DNA from 2 places in the Natranaerobius trueperi genome. Region 1 is predicted to be linked to the other one. Evidence: a T-box and tRNA genes for the amino acid it is inferred to sense, from the RefSeq annotation. Region 1 holds a T-box; the other holds one or more tRNA genes.

Evidence for each region. A T-box is a leader RNA that pairs with one kind of tRNA and senses whether it is charged. The one in region 1 lies ahead of ileS (isoleucine--tRNA ligase), so its partner is inferred to be a tRNA-Ile.
Region 2: it encodes a tRNA-Ile, which carries the amino acid that the T-box ahead of ileS (isoleucine--tRNA ligase) is inferred to sense. The anticodon was not compared.

The regions. Positions count from the first base shown of each region.
Region 1 covers NZ_NIQC01000007.1:22,811-34,795, reverse strand. Annotated here, with positions in the region: gene CDO51_RS04595 (calcium-translocating P-type ATPase, SERCA-type) at 1-1,676, opposite strand, end outside; gene CDO51_RS04590 (Rqc2 family fibronectin-binding protein) at 1,847-3,574, shown strand; gene CDO51_RS04585 (RluA family pseudouridine synthase) at 3,587-4,507, opposite strand; gene lspA (signal peptidase II) at 4,535-4,987, opposite strand; gene CDO51_RS04575 (TraR/DksA C4-type zinc finger protein) at 5,058-5,708, opposite strand; gene CDO51_RS04570 (DUF5665 domain-containing protein) at 5,725-6,018, opposite strand; gene ileS (isoleucine--tRNA ligase) at 6,128-8,902, opposite strand; T-box leader at 8,950-9,159, opposite strand; gene CDO51_RS04560 (DivIVA domain-containing protein) at 9,226-9,759, opposite strand; gene CDO51_RS04555 (YlmH family RNA-binding protein) at 9,784-10,581, opposite strand; gene CDO51_RS04550 (YggT family protein) at 10,597-10,884, opposite strand; gene CDO51_RS04545 (cell division protein SepF) at 10,899-11,369, opposite strand; gene CDO51_RS04540 (YggS family pyridoxal phosphate-dependent enzyme) at 11,372-11,985, opposite strand, start outside.
Region 2 covers NZ_NIQC01000028.1:20,929-32,913, forward strand. Annotated here, with positions in the region: gene ppdK (pyruvate, phosphate dikinase) at 1-1,912, shown strand, start outside; gene CDO51_RS13855 (hypothetical protein) at 2,047-2,184, shown strand; partial or broken gene CDO51_RS15690 (transposase) at 2,441-2,679, shown strand; gene CDO51_RS10580 (IS3 family transposase) at 2,676-2,819, shown strand; gene CDO51_RS10585 (D-alanyl-D-alanine carboxypeptidase family protein) at 3,005-4,225, opposite strand; gene CDO51_RS10590 (deoxyguanosinetriphosphate triphosphohydrolase) at 4,419-5,429, shown strand; gene dnaG (DNA primase) at 5,705-7,567, shown strand; gene rpoD (RNA polymerase sigma factor RpoD) at 7,572-8,648, shown strand; tRNA gene CDO51_RS10605 (tRNA-Asn) at 8,723-8,797, shown strand; tRNA gene CDO51_RS10610 (tRNA-Ile) at 8,802-8,877, shown strand; tRNA gene CDO51_RS10615 (tRNA-Glu) at 8,887-8,961, shown strand; tRNA gene CDO51_RS10620 (tRNA-Val) at 8,967-9,042, shown strand; gene CDO51_RS10625 (tRNA (adenine(22)-N(1))-methyltransferase) at 9,127-9,852, shown strand; gene CDO51_RS10630 (Nif3-like dinuclear metal center hexameric protein) at 9,821-10,951, shown strand; gene CDO51_RS10635 (zinc ribbon domain-containing protein) at 11,003-11,713, shown strand; gene CDO51_RS13560 (hypothetical protein) at 11,766-11,960, opposite strand.

The DNA.
Region 1 (11,985 bases):
GTAATCATAACTGGAGTAACTCCTGCTTTTTTGCATTTTAAAATTGAATCTTTAACCTCTTCTCTAGGTGGATCTAATAACCCCATTAAACCAACGAAAATCAGATCATTTTCAAGGTCTTCTAGCTTTTCATTTTTATTTTTATAATCATCATAACTAATCACTTTATAACCTACTGCTATATTACGCAAAGCTTTATTTGCCATTTCTTCATTTTTTTGCATAATGTTTTCTGTTGTTTTATGGTTTAATTCTCCGTTTTTATTATCAGTTATAATTTTTTTACAACGTGGTACGATTACTTCAGGTGCACCTTTGACAAACATTACAACTTGATTAGAATCATCTTTATAAAAGACACTCATTCTTTTTCTGTTGGAGTCAAATTGAATCTCATCTAAGTAAGTTATATCAGAAAAACTTAGTGGTGTAATATTATAATCTACAGCTGCTTGCAATAATGCTTTTTCTGTTGGTTCACCTCTAACTATTCCTTGTTCTTTTGTATAAAGAGTATTATTACATAAAGCAACAATTTGAAAACATAAGTTTAAATCTTTATTTTTCTTTGGCGAAACTTTTTTATGATTTGATGAGATAAAAGAGTGTCCATTATTCGTATTATTATGATAATGTAGAAGAGGAGTGTAAATTTCATCAACAATCATTTTATTTGTAGTTAAAGTTCCTGTCTTATCCGAACATATCACCGTTGCACAGCCTAAAGTTTCAACTGCTGGAAGTTTTCGTACTAGTGCATTTTTTTTCATCATCTTTTGTACACCAACCGCTAATGCTATTGTAACTACAGCAGGAAGTCCTTCAGGAATAGCAGCCACTGCTAAACTTACTCCAGCCATAAACATTTTATAGATCGGTTCTCCTCGTAAAACACCTAAAAAAGCAACAGCTATACATACTAATAAACAGATAGTAACTAATACTTTCCCTAAATTTGCCAACCTCTTTTGTAGGGGTGTTTCAACTTGTTGATTTTCATCAGCTAACATATGAGCTATCTGGCCCATTTCAGTCTCCATGCCAATATCTGTTACAATTCCAGTTGCAGAACCTTTAGTGACCATTGTTCCCATAAAGGCCATGTTATTGATATCTCCAATAGAATCAGGAGTAGAACTTAATCTATCTTCATGTTTTTTAACTGGTAAGGATTCACCTGTTAAGCTAGATTCTACTATCTCTAAGTTTCTTGTTTTATTTAATCGAATATCAGCTGGGACACGATCTCCAGATTCTAAATAAACAATGTCACCAGGAACAATTTCAGAAGCGGGGATTTCAGTAATCTCTCCATCTCTAATTACTTTAGCTTCTGGGGCAGTTAACTCTTTTAGTGCTTGAAGAGACTTTTCAGCCTTAAACTCCTGATAAAAACCTAATATAGCATTTAGTACTACAATAGCAATTATTGTTATCGCGTCTGTATATTCACCTAAAAGCCCTGAAACTGTGGTTGCTGCAAGCAAAACTAACACCATAAAATCCCTGAATTGATCTAAAAGCACTTCCCACCAGTTAAATGTTTCATCTGCCTTTAAACTATTTTCACCATAGTCTTTTTGTCTTTTAGAGACTTCACGATAAGATAATCCCCTTTTAATACTGGTTGATAGTTCAGCTTCAGTTTCTTCTGATGATTTAATGTAAAAAGACAATATATGCCCCCCCTTTTTTCATTAATGGGACTACTACTGATAATGTTTATTACAATAAATCTAAAATAATACTTTTATTGCAATAAAAGTATACAAAATTTGACCTGATATTTTTTTACCCTTATACTTTAACTGGCAATATAATTTTTACATAAACAGGAGTGAGATAAATGCCAATTGATGGTTTCTTTATAAAAGGTTTAGTATCAGAGCTTAAGCAAATAGAAAATGGTCGCATTGATCGAATTCACCAACCTACGAAAAATTCCCTAAAGATACAAATCTATAGTAAATCTGGAAAAAAGACATTATTATTAAGTGCAAATTCTAAATCTAGCAGTGTACATTTTACTAATAAATCTATGGAGAACCCACCAACTCCACCACCATTTTGTATGTTATTAAGGAAATTTTTAATTGGAGGTAAAATAACTAATATATCTCAATATGAAAATGATCGTATCATAGACTTTCATATAAAAAGAACCGATGAGTTTGATCTAACTAAAGAATTTATGTTGCCATGTGAACTGACTGGAAAGCACAGTAACATAGTTATAGTTAATAAAGGTACAAATCGAATTCTAGATGGAATTAAGCGAATTCAACGAGAACTCTCTGATGAAAGAGAAATTATTCCTGGAGTGCTGTTTGAAAGACCACCAAAGCAAAACAAACTAAATCCTTTTGATATAACTAATAATGAGCTTAAAAAACTTCTACAAAACACTTCTATCGAAGATGATTATGAAAAAATATTTTTTGAGAACTTTCAAGGTGTTAGTCCTCTTCTCTCAAAAAAAATAGTTAAAAAAAGTGGTTTTTTTAGTACTCAAGATTATAATGACCTTATTTCATACTGGAGTTCTACTAAAGAAAAGTTAATGTCACAAAATTACACTCCGATTCTGATAAAAGATGAAAAATTTGATGAAATAAAGGACATCTATTGGGATAAAAGTCTATTTGATAATGTTAAAACAATTGAATATAGCTCATTAAATGATGCAACCGATGATTATTTTTACTATAAGGAACGAAAAGAACTTACACATCAATTACAAACAAATTTAAAAAAGAAAGTAAACCAAGCATTAAAAAAGGCAAAAAAGAAATTTAAAAAACAAAAGAAGGAATATGAGAATTCGGAAGAAGGAAGTATATATAAAATTTATGGTGAGCTACTCAGTGCTAATTATCACCTATTAGCAAATGCCCATAGTAATGAGGTTTCAGTGTATAATTTCTATCAAGATCCACCTGAAGAGATAAGTATTCCTATTGATTCAAGCAAAACACCTGGAGAAAATATTGAAAATTACTTTAATAAATTTAAAAAAAGCACAAATAGAGTAGAAAAATTGGGTAAAGAAATAAAAATTACTAAAAATGAAATCAAATACCTTGAAGGATTAGTTTTTCAAATCGATGAAGCTAAAACATTAGAAGAGTTAGAAACTATTAAATTAGAAGCTATTCAGGAAGGCTATATTAAAAGAGAAAAAACACAAAAGAAAAAGAAAGAAACACAAAAAGATGACTATATTCGTTATTACTCTCAGGATGGTTATTTAATATTAGTAGGTAAAAACAACAAACAAAATGACTCTCTAACTTTAAAAGAAACTTCTAAAAATGATATTTGGTTACACACTAAAGAAATAGCAGGTTCACACGTAATTATTAAAGGTAACAATATACCAGAGAGTACTTTAAGTGAAGCAGCTAATATAGCTGCTTATCATTCAAAAGCAAGACATTCTGAAAATGTCCCAGTTGATTATACCTATGTTAAACATGTCAGAAAGCCAAAAGGTGCTAAACCTGGTATGGTATTTTACGAGAATTACAAAACTATCTATGCAAACCCTTATGAATTAGAACAAAATGAGAGCTAAAAAAGCCACCCTTTAGGTGGCTTTTTTAGCTTCTTTTAATATATCTTTCATGTCGTTAGGTAACGGGGCTCTAAAAAACATTTCCCTTTCATATTTAGGGTGATTAAAGCTTAATGAAAAGGAATGTAGTGCCTGTCCTTCTATTTGTTGTGTTAACGATTTACTAGTTCCATATACAGGATCACCTACTAAAGGATAACCTAAATGACTCATATGCACTCTAATTTGATGAGTCCTACCGGTCTCTAACTGTATTTTTAAAAGAGTCATATTTGAAAAACTATTCAAAACTCTAACACGTGTTACTGCTCTTTTACCACTTGGTTGTACAGACATCTTTTTTCTATTTCTGCTATCTCTAGCTATTGGTAGATCAATTGTTGCTTTATCATTTGGAAAATTTCCAGATACTAGAGCTAAATAAGTTCTTTTAATATCACGGTTTTGCAGGTCTCTAGATAATATTTGATGTACATAGTCATTTTTTGCAACTACCAATAATCCAGAGGTGTCTTTATCTAATCTATGGACTATTCCTGGACGTTCTTTTGATGTCCCCTCAGAAAGGTTTTCACAATGAAATAAAAGAGCATTTACTAATGTCCCTTGATGATTACCTGCGCCTGGATGAACTACCATACCTCTTTCTTTATTGACAACTAACACATCTTCATCTTCATAAACTATATCAATTGGTATATTCTCTGGTTTCACATTTATATCATCAGCACACGTCTCAAAGTTAACTATGATTTCATCACCGGTTTTCACTTCATATCTAGGTTTTTTATGGTGACCATTAACCTGAACTAATTCTTTTATAATCAATTCCTTTGCTTTTGATCTACTAAGTTGTGAAACTCGTTCACTAATAATAAGGTCTAGTCTTTTTTGACTATCTTCTTGTTGACATTGAAACTTAGTTTCCTCCAAATTACTTCCCCTTTCCTACACAATGTTTTAAAACAAGTCATCTGTCTCTTTATAAGAAAAAAGTATAAAATATACTAAAATCGATACACCCATTACAATAGCTACATCAGCAACATTAAAAATCGGCCACACTCTAAAATCAAAGAAATCCACCACATAACCTGTTCTAATTCTATCTATTAAATTACCAACAGCACCACCAAACTGAAGTGCTAAAGCGAATTTTACAAGCTTATAATTATCATTTAGCTTATAAAAAAGATAAAGAATTACTAGTAGTAAACCTATTGTCATTATAATGAAAAAAGTAGTTCTATGGGCTAAAATTCCAAATGCTGCTCCTGGATTAACTGAATATGTAAGATGAAAAACATTATCAATAATTGGAATACTCTGACCTAATTCCATATTTGTTTTAATATACCATTTACTAATCTGATCAATAGCTATAATTAAAAAAATCAAAATGAAAAGCCCCACTAACACCAATCCCTCCTACAATCTTTTTATACCCTCTTAATTTTAGCACAATGTTATTATATTGACAATTTTATTCTTCTCTACGCCTCCTATATCTCTTTCTCTTTTTAAATCTCATAGGATCAATATTAGGATCTTGCATTTCAGGATCTTCAGTAGAAAAACTATCTATCTTATCGACCGACCCATGAGCTTCTTGTGGGAAATCATAATCCTCTTCTGTTTCGTCGGCACTACCCATTCTTTCTAATTTCTGCCATGTATCCTCTTTATCAAAATATGTATAGTTATTTGGATCATTTGTAGTTCTCATTTGTTCTATATGGGTTTCATCTTCAAAGTAAGGAAAATCTTTGCTATCTTGCTCTTGATCTTGTGCACATTCAACACAATATCTAGTATATGGTACTGTCTCTAATCTTTCTAGAGATATCTCTTCATCACAACATTCACAACTACCATATTCACCTGACTCTATCTTATCTAATGCTCTATTAACTTCCTGTAACCTTTCTCTATTAACATTAGACATAGTTATATCTTTTTCCATCTCATATTGTTCTGATGCTAGATCACCTGGGTGATTATCATGACTAGAAAGTTCTGAAGTTGTCTCTCTCAATTCTTCTTGACGTTCTGTATTATCTTCATATTGGTTTTTAAGCTTCTCTTTTAAATTTAATAATTGATTTTCGAAATATTTTAATTCTCGATCTGTCATTGAATTGTACCTCCTTTTAGAGATGTTTTTGTACTATTTTTACAATCTCTGCTATAAAATCTCCGATAACAGGAAGATTTAATACAACCAATTGTTGTAAAAAGTAGATTAAAAGAGCACCTAAAATAGTTACACCAACTGAAAATCCTAAACCTCGAGCTACTCCCCCTAAAAAGTTAATCCAAAAAAAACGAATTGGACTATTTAGCAATTGCATATATTCTGATAATTTAAATCTTTCTAATTTATCTAAAAGTTCAGCGGTTTGTTCAACCAGTTTTTCTTGTAATTTATTATCGTTATTTTTCATTATTTCATCCCCCTTATTAATTTAACCAGCTTTTTAATAATTATTTTATGTGTTAATAAATGTTAAAAACCCCCTGAAAAATTTTTCAGGGGGTATAAATAAATGAGAGCTAGTCTTCAGATATAACTGAATCACATCTAGGACAAAGTTCTCCATCTTCTGATATCATACTATGATAGTTCCAACAACGTGGACATTTTTCTCCTTCAGCATTTTCAATAACAATAGTTACTCCATCTTCTGTAGTTTCTACTAATAATGCTTCTTTTATTTCATCTTCATTAGCCGAATCCTCTTCGTTTAGCTCTCCTTGAGATACAATAAAGAGTTCAGCAAGGCTTTTTGAAAAAGGCTGTAATTTCTCTTGTTTTTCTTCAGGTGCATAAATCTTAACTTTAGCCTCTAAAGGACTACCAATTTTTTTGTCTCTTCTTACACTCTCTAATGCTTTTGCTACTTCTTTTCTAAATTCTAAGAAATATTCCCATTGCTCTTCTAATTTATGATCAACAAACTTTTCATTCACTTGAGGCCAATCAGCTAATTGCACTGACTCTTTATTTTCACCTGGCATATGTGACCAAATTTCTTCACTCGTAAATGTTAATACAGGTGCTAGTAATCGAACAAGAGCATCTAAAATATAATACATTGTAGTTTGTCCTGCTTTTCGTTCAGTTGAGTTTTCAGGCATAGTATAAATTCGATCTTTTATGACATCTAAATAAAATTGACTTAACTCAACTACACAAAAGTTATGCACCATATGATAAAATTCATGGAAATCAAATTTATCATATGATTTTGTTGCTTCTTTAATCACATGTTGCAATCGAGATAAAATATATCGATCAACATCTTGTAACTCATCATATGGAACCTGATCAGTTTCTGGCTCAAAATCGTGTAAATTACCTAAGATAAATCTAGCTGTATTTCTGATTTTTCGATAGCCTTCTGTTATTTGTTTTAAAATGTTCTCTGAAACTCTAACATCATGCTTGAATTCACTTGAAGCAACCCAAAGTCTGAGTATATCAGATCCAAACCTATCAATAATTTCTTTAGGTGCTATTACATTACCCATAGATTTACTCATCTTCTTACCTTCTCCATCAACTACCCAGCCATTAGTTAGAACTGTGCGATAAGGTGAATTACCTTTAGTTGCTACAGCCGTAAGTAGTGATGACTGGAACCAACCACGATATTGGTCACTTCCTTCTAAATAAAGGTCAACAGGCCATGTAAGTTCTTCACGCTGTTCACAAACTGCTTTATGAGTTGAGCCAGAGTCAAACCAAACATCCATTATATCTGTTTCTTTTGTAAAATTCTCATGTCCACACTCACATTTAATTTCATCTGATAAAATTTCATCAGCTTCTTTTTCGAACCAGGCATCAGAACCTTCTTTACCAAAGAGATCAGCAACAATAGAAATACTTTCTTCTGTAATAAGCTCTTTACCACAATCTTTACAGTAAAAAATCGGAATAGGTACTCCCCAAACACGTTGTCTTGAAATACACCAGTCATCTCGGTTATTAACCATATTTCTTATTCTTTCTTCTCCCCATTCAGGTACCCACTTAACGTCATTTATAGAATCTAAAGCTTGTTTTCTAAATCCATCTACAGACGCAAACCATTGCTCTGTTGCACGAAAGATAACTGATTTTTTACAACGCCAACAACCTGGATATTGGTGTGTAACAAAGCTAAGGGATAATAAATAACCTTTTTCTTCTAGAGCTTTCGTAACAGCTTTATTAGCTTTGTCATAATACAGTCCAGCAAATTGTCCGGCCTCATCTGTAAATACTCCACTTTCATTAATTGGTGAAAACACCTCTAAATCATACTTTTTACTTATTTCATAGTCCTCTTGCCCATGTCCAGGAGCTGTATGAACACAACCAGTACCTTGTTCTAATGTTACATGATCACCTAGGATTAATAATGATTCACGCTCAAACAGAGGATGCTGACATTTTAATCCTTCAAGTTCTTCACCTAAAAATTCTTCTTTTATTTCATAGTCTGATACTTGAATTTTTTCCATTACATCTTCAACTAATTCTGAGGCAAGCAGATATTTTCTCTCTTCTACTTCTACAAGAGAATACTTGAATTCAGGATGTAAAGATATCGCCATATTTGCTGGAATTGTCCAAGGAGTTGTAGTCCAGATCATTACCTCAACTTCTTCTTCTTTAAGCTTTCCTTTTCCATCTTTGATAGTAAAACCAACATAAATTGATGGAGATCGTTTGTCTTGGTATTCCACCTCTGCTTCCGCTAAAGCTGTTTCACAATCAGTACACCAATAGACTGGTTTTTTACCTTTGTAAATATAACCCTCCTGCGCCATTTTACCAAATAATTTGACCTGTTCTGCTTCAAATTCTGGAGAAAGAGTTAAATAAGGATTTTCCCAGTCTCCACGTACACCTAGACGCTTAAACTGTTCTCGTTGAATATCAACATATTTTAACGCGTATTCACGACACTTTCTTCTAAATTCGACATTTGAAAGTTTTTTACGGTTAACTTTCTTCTTTTTTGTAATCTGGTGTTCAATAGGAAGTCCATGAGTATCCCAACCGGGTACATAAGGTGAATCATAACCTTGCATTGTTTTAAACTTAACTACTATATCTTTTAATACTTTATTTAATGCATGCCCCATATGGATATCACCATTTGCATATGGAGGTCCATCATGTAACACATATTTAGGTTTACCTTTTTTATGTTCTAATACTTTATTGTAAATATTTTCTTGTTCCCATTTACTAAGAATTTCAGGCTCTCGCTGTGGTAATTTAGCTTTCATTGGAAAATCTGTTTTAGGTAAGTTTAAAGTATCTTTGTAACTCATTGTTAACCACCCTCCTATTTTTATTAAATAACAAAAAAGCACGCCCCTCTAGGGGCGAGCTTATCCCGCGGTACCACCCTAGTACTGGAAATTTTACCAGCACTTTAAGCAGTTAACGCCTGCTTAACGCTTTAAGCTACTAAAATTCACTTAAAGAGCTCTGGGATGATCTTCGCCTATTTTAAATCACCAGTTCTCAGCCACCTGGCTCTCTGTAGATTTTAAAAAAAGGCTACTCTTCCCTTCATAGCTATTATCCATCAAGATATTTTTATAAATTATAGCATATTCAAAAATTCCGTGCAATAATATTACATATCCTTTTAAGAGTCACCTTGTTCCTCACTAGTAAATTCATTAGAGTCAGCTGTTTCTACTGAATAATCCTCCTGATAATCAACATCATTCTCTTGCAAATTATCTGATTCTAGTAATTCTAGCTGTGTCTCTAACATCGACTTAAATCGAGCTTTATATGTTTTTTCTTGTTTTTTAAGTTCTTCTATTTCAGATTTTATTCTACTAACTTGGTTATTAGCTTCTTCAATTTTCTTATTTGCATCGCTCTCAGCTTCACGTTTAATTAACTCTGCTTCTTTTTGTGCACTTTCCTTTACTTCCTCTGCAGTTTCTTGAGCTACAATTATTGCATTATGCAAAGTTTCTTCCATTTTTTGATAATGTTCTATTTTATTATTTAATTTCTCTACCTCATCTTTTAGTTCTATATTTTTCTTAATTATACTTTCGTAATCTTTTACTACTTGATCTAAAAACTCATTAACTTCATCTGGATTATAACCACGGATACCTTTGGAAAATTCTTTATTATGTATATCTAAAGGAGTTAAAGTCATCATTACACCTCCTATGGATGAAAATTATTTATAGCGTCTTAATCTGACATGCCTCCTTCCTTTTCGACTTTTCCCGCCAACTTCTGCTACTTCAACCCTTCCCTTTCCTCGAAGTGAAATAACATCACAGGTGTTTACAGTAGTTTTAGGATCAGATGTTGGTTTCCAATTAATTTTTACTCTTTCTGCTTTTATAAGTTGATTCATTTTACTTCTTGATGCTCCAAATCCTATACTTGAAACTGCATCTAACCTTAAACTTGATACTGTACCTGTTATTTCTTTTGTAAATTCTTCCTTAGGTAGTTTTAACTCATCATCAGCAACATAAATTGATACACTTGTATTCTTAATTTGAACTAGATTATCACATATAAATTGTGAGATCTCTCTATCAACAGCTAAAAAAACTTTATTATTTTCCATAAACAACTGAATATCACCGATTTTTTCTCTTTTTAAACCTAGACCTAATACTGCTCCTAATACATCCCTGTGTGAAACCTTTTCAAACTCAAACCGAACTTGTATCTCCAAAACTTCTATTCCTAGATCTTTTTCTGTAATATTCCATACTTTTGGAAAAATCCCTACTTTTTTACGTTCACTACTATCAAACCCTCCATGAAATACTGCAGAAATATCTGCAAAGCTATTAATGATTCTCTCAGCAATATCCACTTGATGTGGATCCAAAAAATCAGTGATTTCTAATTTTTGCTGCTCAAAAACCTTATTTGCCTTATCATATACTTTACTTGCAGTTTCTTTATCAACAGGATGGGTATAATGGTTTAAAATTTTATGTTTATCATCTTCCATCTTATGCCTCCTTCTCTAAAGTAAATAACTAAAACTAAACAATATACGCTGTAATAAATTTAATATCAATAAAGCAATTAATGGTGAAAGATCAATATATCCTCCACCTCCAACAGTTATTGGCGACACTAAATTTCGGATTGGAGATAAAAAAGGTTCTGTTATTTTAAATATAAATTTATTTGCGTTAAAAAGAGTCCGATACCTAAAAGGGTCTGGTTTTAAAAAAGAGAAAATAACTCGTAAAATTAGTAAAGTATATATTATTTGAAATAAAAAACCGAATATTCTTGTTACAAACAATTACCTCAACCCCTTTATTCCTCGTTATACTTTTGCTCAAGTTCATACTCACTATTAATAGAACTTATTTCACCTTCAATTTCTATATTTGGTGGTGAAAATAAGAAGATATTTTGACCTATTTTATGTAGGTTGCCATCAAGAGCAAATACCGTCCCACTTACGAAATCAATAAGCTGTTTAGCTGTTTCGACTTCTAAATTTTCTAAGTTAACTATAACTGGGAATCCATTTTTAAGATACTTACCAACCATTTGAGCTTCATCATACTTTTTAGGGGCTAATAAAAAGACTTTAATATTATGTTGGTTAGATGCTTTGTGTAACGGTACTACCTGATTATCTTTATTCTTTCTAGCAACCTTCTTCTTTTTGTTTCTTTCTGAAGTTTCTCGAACTGGTTCAGTTTCTTCTTCTTCAATAATTTCTTCTTCAGTTTCTTCTGCTAGACCTAAAAATACTAACATTTTTTCAAAAAAACTCATGTTTAATTCCCCTCCTCTCTAGATTTGAAAAAAGCACGTCCAATTCTCACAAGATTAGCCCCTTCCTCTATAGCTATTGGGAAATCATGTGACATTCCCATAGATAAGTACTTAAAGTCATCAATTTCAAACTCATCTTTAATTTTTCTAAATAATTCAGTCATTTTAACATAATATGGCCGTATTTCTTCTGGATCTGGATAGTATGGAGTCATTGTCATTAATCCTCGTATATTAATGTTAGGATAACTGTTCATAGTTTTATCTATAAAAGGTGTAACTTGATCAGGTGAAATACCATATTTTGATTCATCTTGTGCTATGTTAACTTGAACTAAGGCATCAACATAAATATCATCTTTCTTAGCTCGCTTATCTAACTCTTTAGCTAGTGATTTCCTATCTAAGGAATGAATTAAGTCTACATAATTAATTAAATATTTCACTTTATTACTTTGAAGATGTCCAACAAAATGCCAGTTCACTTGATCACCTAATTTCTCAATTTTCGGTACTGCAGTTTGTACTTTATTTTCACCTAGATCTGTAACACCTAAGTCAAGTAGTTTATTCATCTGATCTAAATTAGCATATTTAGTAACTGCTACCATTTTGA
Region 2 (11,985 bases), on a different contig from region 1:
GGGCGAAGATAGTGGAACAGGTGTAGCCTTTACTAGAAACCCTTCTAATGGTGAAAAAGAAGTCTATGGGGAATTTTTACTTAATGCTCAAGGTGAAGATGTTGTTGCAGGAATACGAACTCCAAAATCTATAGATCAGTTAGAAAAAGACTTCCCTAAAGCTTACAAGCAATTTATGGAAGTGAGTGCGCTGTTAGAAAAACATTATCAAGATATGCAGGATATTGAATTCACTGTAGAAAACAAAAAGCTATATCTATTACAAACAAGAAATGGGAAGAGAACTGCTGAAGCGGCTGTTAAAATAGCAGTTGATATGTATAACGAAAAACTTATCACAAAAAAATCGGCTCTTACTCGTGTGGAACCTAATCAAATAGCACATTTATTACATCCACAAATTGATCTAGAACAAGAGCTGAAAGTATTAACAAAAGGGTTACCAGCTTCCCCAGGAGCAGCAACTGGAGAGTTAGTTTTTGACTCCAATGAAGCTGAAGAATTGTCCTCACAAGGTAAAAAAGTTATTTTAGTACGACCTGAAACAACTCCTGATGATATACATGGAATTGTAGCAGCTGAAGGAATTTTAACAACACGTGGTGGTATGACAAGTCATGCAGCGGTTGTTGCTAGGGGAATGGGAAAACCTTGTGTAACTGGTTGTGATGAGGCGAGAGTTGATCTTGACAATCAAGAACTTAAGGTTAATGATAAAATTATCCAAAAAGGTGAAATAGTCTCTATTGATGGTAGTACAGGAAATCTAATAATGGGTTCAGTAAAGCTTACTGATCCTGGTTTGAACGAAGAATGCCAGAAATTATTAAAATGGGCCGATGAAATTGAATCTGTAGGAGTTAGAGCAAATGCTGATACACCAGAAGATGCTAAAAAAGCTCGTGAATTTGGAGCAACTGGAATAGGTCTTTGTAGAACTGAACATATGTTTATGGGAACAGAGCGACTTCCTAAAATACAAGAAATGATTATATCAGATTCTGAAATAGAACGCGAAGAGGCGCTTGAAAAACTATTGCCATATCAAGAGCAAGACTTTTATGAAATTTTAAAAGCTATGGATGGCTATCCTACTACAATTAGATTACTTGACCCACCTTTACATGAATTTTTACCAAATGTCCATAGTGTAAAAAAAGACCTTGATAAGTTAATAAATCAATATGGTGAGAACAGCCATCAAGTTGAACAACAAAGACAACTACTCAATAAGGTTAGATCTCTAGAAGAATCTAATCCTATGCTAGGGTTCCGAGGATGTCGATTAGGGATATTATATCCTGAAATATATATTATGCAAGCAAAAGCGATAGCTCGCGCAGCAAAAACTTTAGTAGATGAGGGATATACTCCTAAGCCAGAAATAATGATCCCGTTAGTCGGGCATGATAAAGAGCTTGTAATTTTAAAAGAAATGATTGAAGATGTTATTGAAAAGCATACTCGCTCTGAACATGAACAGAAACTTTATCATATTGGTACAATGCTAGAACTCCCAAGAGCCTGTGTTACAGCTGATGAAATAGCAGAACATGCTGAATTCTTTTCGTTTGGTACAAATGACTTAACTCAGACTGCCTTAGGTTACAGTAGAGATGATGCTGAGGGGAAATTTTTAGCCCATTATATGCAAAATGAAATAATTCCTGAAAATCCTTTTATGACAATTGATCAAAAAGGAGTTGGAGAGTTAATTACGACAGCAGTGGATAAAGCAAGCAGAACTAAACCTGGAATTAAATTAGGTGTTTGTGGCGAACATGGAGGGGATTCTCAATCTATTGAGTTTTTTTATAAAGTTGGTCTTAACTATGTTAGCTGTTCCCCATTCAGAGTACCTGTAGCTCGACTATCAGCTGCACAAGCTGCATTAAAATTACAAGAGGAATAATAAAAGGGGCTGTCCCAAAAGTAAAAGCTTTTGGGATTAAGCCCCTTTTATATTTAAATAAATAAAAAAAGAAGCCTCTCCTTTGATAAAATGGTAAGTGACCAAACAAACCAAAAGAGAGGAGCGGCTTCTTTATGAGCAATAATAAAATTGTTTTTAAAAATTATAACATTAATCAATTACACTTACCAATGGATTTAAATGAAGAAAGTCCAAAGAATCATTTAGTAAGAGTAGTAAATGATGCGATAGACGATAATATATTTTTATAAATATTCTTAAAATACTACCATGGTGGAGGTAGAAGCAGTTATTGTCAAAAGATGATGACTAAAATTTTAGTATATACTTATACTCAAAAGATTTAAACTTCAAGACAAATAGAGGATATCTTACAAAATCGATACTACAAATGCTGCGATTGTCATGATTGTGATTTAGGAAGAAGTGTACCCGATAAAAAACTGACTGGTATGAACAGTTGAGTTAATTGGGTAATAGAAAAATATAAAAAACAAGAGCATTATTTCTTATGTTATTGGCAAATCAAACAACAATGTAATTGTATTTGAAACCTTTGATAAAGCTATTGAAAATCACCCTAATGCAAAACTTATTTTCCATAGGATCGTGGTTTTCAGTATACCAGCAAAGCATTTAGAAAGAAGCTGGATCAAGCTGGCATGGTTCAAAGCATGTCTCGTGTTGGGGCTGTATCGATAATGGTCCTATGGAAGGTTTCTGGGGGATATTGAAATCCGAAATGTATCACCTTCAAAAGTTTGAAAGTCTCAAGTGTACCATAGAAGAATATATAGATTACTACTACAATAATCGTTATAAAAAAAGATTGAAGTGCATTACACCACTAGAGTATCGTAATTATCAAGCACAAGCGGCTGTATAAATATAGCGCCAATCAATGCGATTGACGCTACACAATTTTTTGATTATTCCCACTGTCTACTTGACAGGGCAGTTCAGTGTACTAGTTGGGCTGTTTTTTTAAACTTCACAATTTAAATTTTAATTCAATCTTACAAGTAAGGGCATATTTTAAAAATTTAACTATACCTTTGGGAAAGCCCCTTTTTAATCGAATATAAATGATAGTATTGATTCTCTGATACTTTGTAAAGCATCTGTTATAATATTACTAATTCCTCTTAAAATGCGTCCAAAAAAACCTAACTCATCAACATCTTCACTAGCTATGGCGTTCACACTCCCAATTTTTTCACTATTTTCGTATATCACTAATTCTCCTAACTTATCTCCTTGTGTTACAGGAGCTGAAATTTTATCTTGTTTTAATTTTAATTCTGAGCTTAATTCATCAGGATCGTTAGTTTCTGTAATAACATCTAGGTTGTGTTCACTTACGACTGCAACTTCTCTTTCTTGACCCATTTTAATGGGTACTGAATCAATCTTCTTATTTTCTTCGATGATAGTTACTTTATCATAATTATTGTATCCATAGTCAAGAAGATCTATTGCTAAGGAATAACGATCATTTCTTTCCTCTGTTCCCAAGATGACTGATATATATCTAGTGTTATTTCTGTCAGCAGTAGCGACGAAGTTATGTCCTGCTGCAGCTGTTCGACCTGTTTTCAATCCATCAGTTCCTTCGTACGAATAGGATGTATCTCTTTCTGGTAATAGTACATTTCTATTATATTGAGATATGTCATTGAATTCAAATTCAGGGATACTTTCTAACTCTAAAATTTCTGGAGTGTTTTGTATTGCATATTGTGATAATAACCCTACATCTTTTGCACTCATATATTGATCATCAAAATCAAGCCCAATATTATCTTGAAAATTGGTGTTTTCTAATCCTATTTCATCAGCTTTTGCATTCATTTCATCTACAAACTGATCTACACTACCATACATGTGTTCAGCTAGAACAATGCAAGCATCATTTGCAGAAACTACAGCAATACCTTTTAACAACTCTTCAATACTAACTTCTTGACCAGCATTTAAAAACATCTGACTTTCTTCTTGACTTACACTTTCCCATGCGTTTGTACTTGTTACAGTAGTCTCATCTAGTTCAAGCTCACCTTCTTCTATTGCTTCTAACCCAATAACTAATGTCATTATTTTTGTCAAACTTGCTGGTGCCAATTTTTCACTTATGTTTTCTTCGTAAATAATTCTTCCTGTGTCAGCTTCCATTAATAAAGCAGCTTCAGCATCTATGTCAAACTCCTGAGCTAAACCTGTCATAGGTGAAAATATCTGTGAAACCATAAAAGATGTTGTTAAAAATTTTGTGATTAGTTTAGTGTAATACAATTTTTCGTCCTCCTTATTTTTCTAATTTTAATTTTTACCTAAAAACAAGAGAATATACCAGACTTGAACGATTATCGTAGATAGGCAGGAATATAATATGTTTTAATAGTATAAGAAAAGTGCAACATACATAATAATATTTTAGTCTTAGATAGTAGGATTGGTCAAGAACTCTTTTTAAGGAGAATCAAAAATGGATTATCGTGAAACCATAGAAGAGAATGAAAAGAAAGTATTAGCTAGTTATGCAACTTTTTCAACTAATAGTAAAGGACGATTGAGGCAAGAAGAAGAATGTTCAATTAGAACTTGTTTTCAAAAAGACAGAGATAGAATTTTACATAGTAAAGCATTCCGTAGATTAAAGCATAAAACACAGGTGTTTATTTCACCTGAAGGTGATCATTACAGGACAAGACTAACCCATACTTTAGAGGTGGCCCAATTATCTCGTACTGTAGCGAGAGCTCTTAACTTAAACGAAGATTTAACAGAAGCTATTGCCCTTGGTCATGATCTAGGACATACACCATTTGGCCATGCTGGTGAAGCAGTTCTAGACAAACTTGTTCCAGGTGGTTTTCATCATAATTTTCAAAGTTTACGTGTAGTAGATTACCTAGAACGACCAGGGGGATTAAATCTAACACAGGAAGTCAGAGATGGTATAGAAAACCATACTGGAGATAAAGCTCCTTTTACTTTAGAAGGTAGAATAGTCAAAATATGTGATCGTATAGCTTATATAAACCATGATATAGATGATGCTATAAGAGGTGAGATAATATCACAAAGTGATTTGCCTTATGACTCACTTGAGATATTAGGATTTACATCGAATTCTAGGATTAATAGTATGATTTTTGATTTAATAACTACTAGTAAAGAATCAAAAGATATTAAGATGAGTGATGGAATCAGAGAAACTGTAAATAGACTTAGGAAGTTTCTTTTTAGAAAAGTGTATATTGGGTCAGAAGCAAAAGAAGAAGAAAGTAAAGCTATGTTTGTTATCGAGTCAGTTTATGATTATTTTAGAAAAAATCATGATAAACTACCTGTTGATGTGCAAACTTTGCTTGATACTATTCCACTTGAAAGAGTAGTATGTGATTACGTGGCCGGTATGACTGATAGATATATTTTAGATCTCTATAGAGATATTTTTTTACCGAAACCGTGGAGTTTTAGAAGGGAAGAATAAAATATATTAAATCAGGAAATTATAACGGTTGTATGAAGGCGAATATATGTTTGAATAATAGAAGGAATCTCTACCTAATTCGTCGAATTATTTTTAATAGAAGATAATTAATCGATAAATTTCTGGTTTTTTCAACAATATATAATATTTTTTTATTTTTTAGCAGGAATTTATTTTTTGCTACAGAATAACTAATACTTGTTGCGAATAAATAATAAAATAACTAAAGTTATTCTTCACTTCAGTTGAATACTTTTAGGACAAGGGGTGATAAAATGACTAGTCAAATACCCCAGGAAATTATTGAACGAATTAGACAGGAATGCGACTTAGTAGATATAGTCTCTGGATATGTTAATCTTAAAAAATATGGGAAAAATTATCAAGGACTATGTCCTTTTCATAATGAAAAAACTCCTTCGTTTAACGTTTCACCCGATAAGCAATTATATTATTGTTTTGGGTGTGGTGCTGGAGGAGATGTTTTTAATTTTATAGAAGAAATTGAAAAATTAAACTTTGTTGAATCATGCGAAAAATTAGCAAATTTAATTGGCCTAAATTTTACAAGAGATCACTCAAATCAAGACATCTCTGAAGAATTAAAAGAGAAAGAAAGCATAAAAAAAATCAACAAATATGCAGCCAATTTTTTTAGATATGTTTTATTAAAGACTGAAACTGGGAAAAAGGCAAGAAGTTATCTACAGGAAAGGGGGTTAAATAAAGAAACTATAGATAACTTTTATCTCGGGTATGCACCCGATAGTTGGAGAGGGTTAAGTGATTTCTTAATGAAAAAGGGTTTTCCAGAGGAATTATTAATTAAAGCTGGACTTAGTAATCAAAACAAACAAGGAACTAATATTTATGATCGGTTTAGAGATAGAATAATTTTTCCAATAGCTAATCAAAGAGGAGAAATCCTTGGTTTTGGTGGAAGGTTATTAAAAGAAAATGATAAACAACCCAAATACCTTAATTCACCAGAAACTCCGGTTTTCAATAAAAGAAAAATTCTTTATGGTTTAAATCTAGCTTTTAAAAATATTCGGAAAGAAGAACAAGCTATAATAGTTGAAGGGTATACGGATGTGATTGCCAGTTATCAAGAAGGTGTACCTATTGCAGTTGCTTCTCTTGGAACTTCATTGACAGAAGAACAAGCTAGAATAATTAAATATAATACTAATAAAGTTCTGATTGCTTATGATGCTGACTCAGCAGGTGAATCAGCAACTTTAAGAGGGTTAGAACTTTTACAAACCATGGGGTTACATGTAATGGTTTGTGAATTGCCGAAAGAGTATGATCCAGATGATTATATTCAAAAATTTGGAGCTGAGAAATTTAAACTAGAAATAATGGATCAAGCAAAACCTCTTATTGAATATCAATTAAGACAAGCTGCTAAAAATAAAAATTTAGATTCTATAGAAGGAAAAAAAGAGTATGTACAAGAAGTAATTCCTATAATCTCAAAAATTAGGAGTGCAGTTGAAAGAGAAAGTTATTTGAGTGAGATCTCGAAATATATAGATGTTTCGTTTGAATCGTTACAGTCAGAGTTTAGGGATTATACTCGAAAACAACAGAAAAATTCTAGAAAGATGGATAAAAATGGAGCAGACAGGAACAATAAAGAGAAAACAGCAAATTCTAAAAGCATCTCTAAACGACCAAAAAAAATTAAAGCTGAAGAAGAATTACTATCTTTAATGTTACATTATCCTGAATATATTAGTAATATTAAGAAACATTTGTATGCAGAGGATTTTAATAGTGATACTTTTGTTTTTCTTACTCATAGAATGTATAAGATGGCTGATGAAAATCATGAGATCGCTATAACTAAAATCCTAGATGGTGTGAGACAATTCCCGGAAGTAGAACGGGTTGTTACAGAGCTCTCTATGAAGGAATTCCCAGAAATAGATAATGTCGATAAGTTTATTAACGACTGTGTTTATAAAATTAAAGAAACTCAGATAAAAAAACAGAAAAATGAATTACAACGTGAGTTAAGTGAAATTAACCCCGAACATGAACCAGATAAATATCGGGAGGTATTAGAAAGATTGCAAATGTATATCAAAATGGAAAAGACAAAACAGTGGACCTTGGAGGAAGGGGGGTAAAATTGTGACTGAAAAAAATCAAAAACTTGAACAAATTAAAGAAGAACTGGTGAAGGTGGGAAAGGAACGCGGTTTCCTAACTTATAAGGAAATTATGGATCAGTTAGCAGAATTTCAGTTATCTAGTGAGCAAGTAGACGAATTTTACGAAGTCTTAACTCAAGCGGGGATTGATGTCGTAGATGCAGTTGGTGAGGTTGATCCTGATGACCCGACAAAGGCTGAACTAGATCTGTCATTACCTGAAGGGGTAGAAGTTAGTGATCCTGTTCGAATGTATCTTAAAGAGATTGGGAAGATCCCCCTTCTATCACCAGATGAAGAGATCAATCTCGCTAAACAAATAGAAGAAGGAGATGAAATGGCTAAAAGAAAATTAGCTGAGGCAAATCTCCGTTTAGTGGTAAGTATTGCTAAGAAATACGTAGGAAGAGGTATGTTATTTCTAGATTTAATTCAAGAAGGAAACCTAGGGTTAATTAAAGCAGTAGAGAAATTTGATTATAGAAAAGGGTATAAATTTAGTACCTATGCAACTTGGTGGATACGACAGGCTATAACTAGAGCTATTGCAGATCAGGCTAGAACAATTAGGATTCCTGTACACATGGTTGAGACTATTAATAAATTAATTCGCGTTTCTCGTCAATTGGTACAAGATCTTGGTAGGGAACCTTTACCAGAAGAAATTGCTGAAGAAATGGATATGAGTGAAGATAAAGTTAGAGAAATAATGAAAATAGCTCAAGAACCTGTTAGTTTAGAAACACCAATTGGAGAAGAAGATGATAGTTCTTTAGGTGATTTTATAGAAGATCAAGACGCAAGACCACCTGCTGATGCAGCTGCATTTGAGCTGTTAAAGGGTCAATTAGAAGAAGTTTTAGATAGTCTTACAGAGAGAGAACAAAAAGTATTGCGCTTGAGATTTGGTCTTGATGATGGTAGAACAAGAACTCTTGAAGAAGTAGGCAAACACTTTGGAGTAACAAGAGAGAGAATACGTCAAATTGAAGCTAAAGCACTTAGAAAACTAAGACATCCAATGAGAAGTAAGAGGTTGAAAGATTATTTAGATTAACTTAAAAAAATTTTAAAAAACTGTTGACTAATCTACTGTTTTTGAGTATAATAATTAATGTCAGCGAAATGAGTTCCTCAGTAGCTCAGTGGTAGAGCGCCCGGCTGTTAACCGGTAGGTCGCAGGTTCGAATCCTGCCTGGGGAGCCACTTTGGGCCCATAGCTCAGTTGGAAGAGCAACCGGCTCATAACCGGTTGGTCCCTGGTTCGAGCCCGGGTGGGCCCACCAATTAAATATGGCCCCTTGGTCAAGTGGTTAAGACACCGGCCTTTCACGCCGGTATCAGGGGTTCGAATCCCCTAGGGGTCACCACTCTTGGGCGGATAGCTCAGTTGGGAGAGCACCTGCCTTACAAGCAGGGGGTCACAGGTTCGAGCCCTGTTCCGCCCACCATTTAAGCACCTTCATTTTGAAGGTGCTTTTTTTCTTGCAGGAATCATACATATAATATTGAAATTATGTATAGGAGAGATTTTTATGCTAAATAATCGTTTACGTGGTATTAAGAACATGATACCTCATGGAACAAAGTTTGTACTAGATGTAGGAACAGATCACAGTTATTTACCAATAACTTTAATTCAAGAAGAAATAGCTAGTTATGTAATTGCTTCTGATATATCAGTATTTCCCTTAGAGGATGCAAATGAGAATATTAGGAAGCATGGATTAGAAGAATGTATAGAAACAAGGCTTGGGGATGGTTTACAAGTCTTAAATGAAAATGAATATCCTGATTTAGTAGTGATTGCTGGGGTGAGTGGAGAAGGTATTGTAAAGATTCTTCAAGAAGGGTATAATAAGCTTGAGTTTGATCCTATTTTAGTGTTACAGGCTATGGAGGATTCATATAGTTTGCGCAAATATTTATTAGAGATTGGTTATAACTTTGATAAAGAGGTTCTAATAAGTGATAAGAAACGTTACTATCAAATAATCCGATCTATTCGTGAAAAAGGATATAAAAACTACTCTAAATTAGAACTAGAGTATGGTCCTCAAATTTTAAAAAATCCAACTAAAACCCTGAAAGAATTTTTAGAAAAAGAATTAGCTAAGATTAATAGAGTAATTAATAATGTAAATAGAAGTAGTTCAAAAGATGACGAGATAATAGATAAAAAAAATAAATTTGTAAAACGTTATCATGATTTGCAGGAGGTGTATAGGAATGCGTTTAGCCACGAAAAAAGATATCATTAATGCTATAGAATATTATGCTCCCCAAAAGTATGCTTTGTCAAAAGACAACCCAGGTACTCAGATTGGTGAACTGATTGGTAATGTTTCTAATTGTATAGTGGCTCTAGATGCAACCGAAGAAGTTGTTGATAAAGCTGTTGAAATAAATGCTGAACTAATTATTAGTCACCATCCTGTTTTTATGGAACCTTTAAAAAACTTAACTAATAAATATATTGGAAATGTTGCCAAGAAGGCTATAAAAAATGATATAACTATATATACTAGCCATACTAATTTAGATGTAGCACCACATATTGGTGTTAATCATGCTTTAATTGATACTCTCAGTTTAGATTTTAAAAAACTTTCTAATTTATTAAATACATATAAACAAGATTTTTACAAAATAGTAGTTTATGTTCCAAAAGAGTATCTTGAAAGTTTAAAAGAAATAATTTTTAGTTCTGGTGGAGGGAGAATAGGAGAGTATAGCGATTGTAGTTTTTCCACATTAGGTAATGGGACATTTAAACCTTTACCTGGAACTAACCCTTTCATAGGTGAAATAGAGAAAAGAGATAACCTTGATGAATATAGACTTGAAACAATAGTTAATAGTGAAAACTTAGATAAGGTAATAGAAAACATACTTAAAGAACATCCTTATGAAGAACCAGCTTATGATGTATATCAATTAGAACAACCTTATCATCAAGTCGGACTTGGACTAATAGGCGAATTAACTGCACCAATAAATTGTGATGAGTTGTTAGATATAGTTGAAAATAAACTTGATACAAGGATAAACTTTTCAGGTGAAAAGAAATCTTATATAAATAAAATTGCTGTATGCGGTGGAAGTGGTGGAAAACTAATCAATCAAGCTGTTGCTAGTGGAGCCGACGCATTTATAACAGGTGATATAAAATACCATGAAGCATTAGATGCTTACGGAAGAGGGCTAATTGTAATTGATGCTGGGCACAGAGAAACAGAATTACCCGTGATTAATAAATTAGTATCTTACTTAGATAACTACTACAAAAATCAAGAAACTAATTTCATAGCTTATTATAATCAAGAAAAAATTTTAACAGGTAGAGAAAGTAATATTTAATATTACTTTCTCTACCTGTTTTTTATTTTATAAATATTTGGAGGTGTTTTTATGGCTGAAAATGAAATGTTGTATAATCTGTTTTGTTATGATAGAAAAATTATGGATCTAAAAAAAGAATTAGAAAAAAGTGATGATGTAGAAAGGCTTGAGAACTTAAGGGATCAGGCTAAAACATTAGAACAAAACTTATTTGAAGCTAAAAAGCAATTGAAGAGTCTACAAAACCAAGAAAAAAAAGAAGAGTTAGAAAATGAAAAGTTAAACCAAGAAAAACAGCAATTAGAAAAAGAGATGTATTTAGGCGATAAAGGTGTAAAAGAAATATCAGATCTATATGATCGTATAAATGAATTAAAAAACAAAGAACAGAAGGTATTTGACAATTACTGTGACATTTCTGATAAAATAGAACATGAGAAGGTAACTGTTGAAAACTACGAAAGTAAATATCAAAGTTACTTAGAAGATATATTAAGTTTAAAGCAAGAAATTGAACGTCGCAAGAAATATAACAACAGTGAAATAGAAAAACTAGAACAAGAGAAAGAAAAAATAAATAATAATCTATCAAAAGATATGCTAAATAAATATAATCAATTGATGAAACGATTTCCGTATGACCCAGTGGTTAAATTTGACCAACAAAAAGAAACTTGTGCATGTGGTCTTGACTTGTCAACAGAAAGACATAATAACTTGATAATTGAAGGAATAGATTTTTGCGATAGTTGTAATCGCATTCTAGTATATTTGGATTAAAACTTGTCAATGTTCTTTGAAAATGTCACCCCCCAGGAAGGTAGACCGAGTCTTAAACTCGGTCCCTGGAATTAAGTATAGCATCTAAAAGTTCTTGGTCATCCAAGTCGAAGTTCATATCAGTTCTTTTGTTCTGTTTTTTCCAAACTGCATCCTTAATGGTCAAGTAACCATCAATTATTTGATTGATAATATTCAGTTTCTTTATTTCTTGTTGAGTCATTTGATATGTCACCTTTTTAGTCATAGTGACATTTTTACAGAACATTCTT